Regions from separate parts of the Streptomyces sp. NPDC057697 genome, predicted to be linked through region 1. Evidence: riboswitches for the same ligand, from Rfam matches in the RefSeq annotation. Region 1 holds a riboswitch; the other holds the start of a gene.
What was found. A riboswitch is a leader RNA that binds a small molecule or an ion and turns the genes downstream of it on or off. The one in region 1 is predicted to bind cyclic di-AMP.
Positions count from the first base shown of each region.

Region 2: it holds a riboswitch for cyclic di-AMP, as region 1 does, so the genes downstream of both, ACFVFH_RS06235 (NlpC/P60 family protein) here and ACFVFH_RS23810 (transglycosylase SLT domain-containing protein) in region 1, are expected to answer to the same signal.

Region 1 is NZ_JBHVJA010000009.1:302,823-305,946, reverse strand. Features, by position in the region: partial or broken gene ACFVFH_RS23820 (TetR family transcriptional regulator C-terminal domain-containing protein) at 1-178, opposite strand, end outside; partial or broken gene ACFVFH_RS23815 (FAD-dependent monooxygenase) at 183-656, shown strand; gene ACFVFH_RS23810 (transglycosylase SLT domain-containing protein) at 694-1,185, opposite strand; cyclic di-AMP (ydaO/yuaA leader) riboswitch at 1,190-1,348, opposite strand; gene ACFVFH_RS23805 (ABC-F family ATP-binding cassette domain-containing protein) at 2,016-3,124, shown strand, end outside.
Region 2 is NZ_JBHVJA010000002.1:235,389-238,512, forward strand. Features, by position in the region: gene ACFVFH_RS06225 (NlpC/P60 family protein) at 1-128, opposite strand, end outside; gene ACFVFH_RS06230 (hypothetical protein) at 485-838, shown strand; gene ACFVFH_RS06235 (NlpC/P60 family protein) at 894-2,036, opposite strand; cyclic di-AMP (ydaO/yuaA leader) riboswitch at 2,043-2,208, opposite strand; gene pcrA (DNA helicase PcrA) at 2,499-3,124, shown strand, end outside.

The DNA of each region.
Region 1 (3,124 bases):
GCGGCACGAGGATCTCCCGCAGCTCCGGGTGGTGCACGCTCTCGACGGCGCAGGCGTAGCGGGCGAGCGACCTCCGGCGCCCCTCCCCCGTCAGCCGCCGTGCGACGAAGACGGCGAGACCGTCCGTCAGCCGGTCCGCGTCGGACACCGCCCCCGCCTGCTCACCGGCCGTCCGCAGCCACCCGGATCCGCTCGCCGAGGTCCACCGCCGGTTCGGCGGCCGGCACGATCCCATTCCCGCCCTGCCGGCGGCGACCCGTCCCGAGGCCGTCCTGCACCACGACATCGACGAGTTGGCCGTACCGCTGCCGTCCTACGCGGTGGGCCGGATCGCCCTGCTCGGCGACGCCGCCCATGCCATGACCCCGAACCTCGGCCAGGGAGCCTGCCAGGCACTGGAGGACGCGGCGACACCGGCCGCCGCGCTCTCCACCGCGCCCACGGTCGACGCGGCGCTCGGACGTTACGACGCCGAGCGCCGCCCCCGCAGCCAGTCGGTCGTCCGGGCCGCGCGCCTGGCCGGCCGGATGGGGCACCGGCTGTCGCATCCCGCGGCCGTCGCGCTGCGCGACGCGGCGCTGCGGATCGCACCGTCCCGCGTCACCGTCCGCACGATCCTGCGCCACGCCGACTGGACGCCCCCGCGACCGGGCTGATCGCGGGAACCGGCCGGTCCGGGGGCCGTTCTGTGCGTCAGTAGGCCCCGTTGACGTTGTCGATGGAGCCGTACTTGTCGGCCGCGTAGTTGCAGGCCGCCGTGATGTTGGCGACGGGGTCGTAGCTGTCCATCGCCGTGCCGGGCACGTGGTAGGCCCGGAAGGTGGGGTCGATGATCTGGAGCAGCCCCTTGGACGGCGTGCCGGCGACGGCGTTCGAGTCCCAGTTGTTGATGGCGCGCGGGTTGCCGGAGGACTCGCGCATGACGTTGCGGTGGATGCCGTCGTAGCTGCCGGGGATGCCGTGCTCGGCCATGACGGCCAGCGACTCCTTGATCCAGCCGTCCAGGTCGTTCGTGTACGCGGCGGCCGGTGCGGCTGCGGCGACGGTCTGCGTCGGCGCCGCCGCGGCGGCGTGGGCACCGATCAGCGGAAGCATGAGGACGGCCGCCCCCGTGCCCGCGGCGATGAAGCCCCGGGTCAGCGAGGAGGGGGTGCGACGACGACGGTACGTACCCGTTGCGGGCATGGTGGATTCCTCTCCGTCGCCTGCGAGGTGAGCTGTCGGGTTCGGGCTGGAGCTGCCCGGCCGCACATGGAGTGCGACTTCACCCCGAGCCGTTCCGGACACCGGACCGGCGGCCTGCTTGGGTTCCCCGCTCCTGCCTTGCACGAATGGGTGGGATGTCCGGGGCGGCGGCAGGATTCGGCGTTCCGTCCGGATTGACGGAGACCGTAGGCGAGAAAAGCCGAAAGGGACAAGACCCCAATTTCCGAATGCAATTCACTTACAAGATCGAATGGAGGGAACAGCGGTAACCCAGCTCACACCGGGCCATTCCCGCCCCTTGCACGGAAAGGGGACCGGGGGTCGCCGGCGGCCTCCGGGAGCTCGGACGTGACTCGCACCACAGGCCCGCGCATGGCGCTTCCCGCATCCCATCAAAAGCCGTGATTCACTCAAATCACTTTTAAATAAACAAAAGGCTAATCGGCTCCAAATGTGCATAACGGGCATAAGGTCTCGCGGTGCGACCCCTCCGCGTCCGTCCGCGGCTCTCGGCCGGGAGGCATTGCCATCGCCCCACCCCGCAGCTATCGTTACCGGGTCCTGTTGTCTCCGATCGAGGTGGACGTTGCGCATCTGAGGTCCGCGAACATCGCGCCGTACGGCTCAGCCCGTACGCCCGTCACGCCGACGCAGCCTTCCGTGCTGCCCGTGACCCCGCGTGGATGCGACCTCGGTGCATGAGCCGTCCCCGATCTTCAGGGCCGCCACACCCCTCTCCGCCGTCCGGTCGCCGCGTGGTGCTCGCATACGAATCCCCCTTCATTTCGTTTGCGACTGCGAGGAACAACATGGCGACACCCACCACCCCCGGCGCTTCCCTCACCTGCTCGGCGCTGTCCTTCCACTGGCCGGACGGCACGGCCGTCTTCGACGAGCTCTCCCTCTCCATCGGCCGGGGCCGGGTCGGCCTCGTCGGCAGCAACGGCGCCGGCAAGTCCACCCTGCTGCGGCTGCTCGCCGGCCGGCTGCGCCCCTCCCAGGGTTCGGTGACCGTCGGCGGCAGCCTCGCCCACCTGCCGCAGAACGTCACCCTCGACACCACACTGCGGGTGGACCGGGCCCTCGGTATCGCCGAGCGGCGCGACGCACTGCGCGCCGTCGAGTCGGGCGAGGTCGACGAGAGGCACTTCGAGACGATCGGCGACGAATGGGACGTCGAGGAGCGGGCCCTGGCGACGCTGGGCTCGCTCGGCCTCGGCGGGATCGAACTGGACCGCACCGTAGGCCAGTTGTCGGGCGGGGAGACCGTACTGCTGCGCCTGGCGGCGCTGCTGCTGGAGCGTCCCGACGTCCTGCTCCTGGACGAACCCACCAACAACCTCGACGCGTTCGCGCGTCGCAGGCTCTACGAGGCCGTCGACTCCTGGCGCTCCGGCGTCCTGGTCGTGGTCAGCCACGACCGGGAACTGCTGGAGCGGGTGGACCGCATCGCGGAACTGCGCACCGGGTCACTGCACTGGTACGGCGGCGGCTGGTCCGCGTACCAGGAAGCCGTGGCCGTCGAACAGGAGGCCGCGGGGCGGACGTTGCGGGCCGCCGAGGCGGACCTGCGCCGCCAGAAACGTGAACTGGAGGAGACCCGGGTGAAGCTGGCCAGGCGTCGGCGCAACGGAAGGAAGGCCGAGGCCGAGGGCGGTCTGCCGAAGATCCTGGCCGGCCGCCGCAAGCGGGCCGCGCAGGAGTCGGCGGGCAAGCTGCGCGGCGTCCACGAGGAGCGGCTCGATCAGGCGCGCGAGCGCCGGGAGGAGGCCGCGGAGTCCGTCCGCGACGACGCCGAGATCCGTGTGAGCCTGCCGGGCACGGCGGTCCCCACCGGGCGCGCCGTGCTGAGCCTGGACCGGGTGCGGCCCCGGTTCGGCAGGCTGCGCGAAGGGACGCTGCGGGTGCACGGGCCCGA
Region 2 (3,124 bases), on a different contig from region 1:
TGCGGGTCGGCGTGCGCCGGTCCCGGCAGGGCCGCGGCGGTGGCGGCCCCGGCCAGGGCGAGGGTCGCGGCGGTGCGGGCAGCAGGGCCGGTGCAGGGGCGCTGCTTGGGTTTTCGGTGCGCTGCCACGAGGGCGTGCGTCCTTCCTGACGACTGCCCGTCGGGGGCTACCGGCGGGCCCGCCGGGGGCGGTGGCGGGCCTCGGCAAGGGGAGCGGCCCGCCACCGGAATCCTCGGCGGGGCGACCGGTGCGCCGTCCGCGTACGGAGCGGCGGTGAAGCCGGTCACCTGCTCAAGGACGCTAAACCCAGGGCACGGGCAGGAGTCGTAATGACGCTTATTGTCCGAACTTGGCGTGGCATTGTCGCCAAGTGACCGGAGAAATGCCATCAGAGTCAGGCAATTGGTACGGGCCCCTGTGAGGTGCCAGGAAAGGTATACCTGCCTTCCGAGTGGTGATATGACCGGAGCTAGGCTGCGGCCTCATGGACGTACTCATTCATGCCCTCGTCGCCCTGCACATCATCGGCATCGCCTCGCTGCTGGGAGGGTTCCTGACCCAGATGAAGGCGATGGGCGCGGGCACGGCCCGGTTCGTCCCGGCGATGCTGCACGGCGCGCTGACCATGCTGGTCACCGGTGTCGCGCTGGTCGGGCTGAACGAGGCCGACGGCAACCATGTGAACAACATCAAGATCGGCGTCAAGCTGCTGGTCCTGGTCGTCGTCCTCGCGCTCGTCTACGTCAAGCGGGACGACGAGAAGGCCGACAAGGGCGCCTTCGCGGCGGTCGGCGGGCTGACGGTCCTCAACATCTTCATCGCCACGCTCTGGACCTGATCCCGCCCGCGCCGCGCCGCCCCCGGCACCCGGGCGGCGCGACGCGTCGGGGCCGCTACGCCGGGCGCACGCTGCCGTAGATCGGCATGTAGTAGATCGACTCCTCGCGGACGTTCGCCCCGGGCTTCGGTGCGTGGATCATCATCCCGTCGCCCTTGTAGATGCCGACGTGACTGATGTCGTCGTAGAAGAAGACGAGGTCTCCCGGCCGCAGGTCCGCCGTGGCGACCCGGGTGCCGGTCTTGACCTGGTCCCAGGTGGTCCGGGGTATGTCCACCCCGGCGGACTTCCACGCGGCCTGGGTCAGCCCGGAGCAGTCGTAGGACGCCGGGCCCGTCGCGCCCCATACGTACGGCTTTCCGAGCTGGGCCCTGGCGAACGCGAGGACCTGTCCGGCCTTGGTGGTGGCGGCGCTGCCCGAGCCGGTCCCGGTGCCCGTCCCCGTACCGCCGCCCGACCCCTTCGCGTCCTCCTCGGCCTTGTGGTCCGCCTCGGCCTTCGCGGCGGCCTGCCGCTCGGCCAGCTCCCGCGCCTTGCGCCGGGCCTCCGCCTCCTTCTTCCGTTCGATCTCCGCGAGCCGCGCCTTCTCCTCGGCGGTCAGCTTCGACAGCAGCGTGCGCGCCTCGCCCAGCTTCTTCCGCACGTCCTGCTTGCTGGTGCGCAGCGCCGCCTGCGTCGTCGTCAGCGTCTCCAGGCTCCGCACCGCCTCGGAGCGCTTCTTGGCGGCCTTCGCCTGCTCGGTGCGGAAATCCGTGACCGCCTTCTGCTGCCGGCTGGTCATCCGGTCCATCAGCTGGCTCTGGTCGAAGTACGACTGCGGGTCGTCGGCCAGGAAGAACGTGGCGCTCGGCGTGAGGGAGCCGCTGCGGTACTGCGCGGCCGCGTAGGTGCCCAGCTCCCTGCGCGCGTCGTTGAGCTTGTCGGCACGCCGGGCGACATCGTCCAGCAGGGCGTCGACCTTGGCGCGCTGGGCGGTGGCGGCCTCCTTCGCCTGGTTGTACTGCTGGGTCGCGGTGCCCGCCTGCCGGTAGAGGGCGTCGACCTTCTTCTGTACGTCCTCGACGCTCGGCTTCGGGCCGGGCGCGGCCACGGCGCTCTGCGTGGAGAGCAGGGTCACGGAGGCCAGCGCCGCAGTGGTGAGCCCGACGGCTGGTCCGGTGGTGCGCACCCGGGGGCGCGGTTTGCGATGCGATGCCACGACGGCATCTCCTTCCGTGGACCGCCTACCGGGTTAGCTGTCGGGTTCGGGCGGATCGGAAGGCTGCCCTACGGTCCGAGTGGGGGACAAGGACCGATTCACCCCGGTACTGCGTCTGGGTCCCCGGTTCCGGACTCCCGTGCGGGCAGGCCGGATTCGGCGGGGGCGCCCGCTCGGCGTGGTTCGCCTCAAGGGGGTACGGGCCGCCCGGCCGAGCACGCTAGCCAACCCGTGGCGCTGCTGTGAAGGTTGATGTTCGATATGCCCGATACATTTTCGTGACCTTGCAGAGGAGGGGCGCCGACGGCCGGATTCCCTCACGGGGAGTGGGCGTGCGCTCTCTCTGTGTGCCCCGGCCGTGTGCGGTTGGTCATGCGGCCCCCGGGTGTCGGTGCGGCGGCCTGGGCCCTGTCTTCGAACGGCAGACGGCAGTGTGAAGACAGGGCCTAGACTCGACAAGCGATGAGCAGCCTCTTTGACGACAGCTTCCTGGCCGGCCTCCAGCACTCGGAGGAAGAGCCCCCGCCGCCCCCCGAGGACTCCGCACCCGAAGCGGTGCCGGAGGACCTCTTCGCGGGCGTGTTCGACGGGCCCCCGCCGCCCCGGGACGCCTACTACCGCGACGGCGCGCACCGCCCCGTCATCGACCCCGCGGCGCTTCTCGACGGGCTGAACACCGAGCAGCGCGCCGCCGTCGTCCACGCGGGCTCCCCGCTGCTCATCGTCGCCGGGGCCGGGTCCGGCAAGACCCGGGTGCTGACCCACCGGATCGCCCACCTCCTCGCGGAACGCGGGGTGCACCCCGGCCAGATCCTGGCGATCACCTTCACCAACAAGGCCGCGGGCGAGATGAAGGAGCGCGTCGAGCAGCTCGTCGGACCGCGCGCCAACGCCATGTGGGTCATGACCTTCCACAGCGCGTGCGTGCGCATCCTGCGTCGCGAGTCGAAGCGGCTCGGCTTCACCTCCTCGTTCTCCATCTACGACGCCGCCGACTCCAAGCGGCTGATGGCCCTGGTCTGCCGCGATCTCGACCTCGACCCGAAGCGCTTCCCGCCGAAGTCGTTCACGGCCAAGGTCTCCAACCT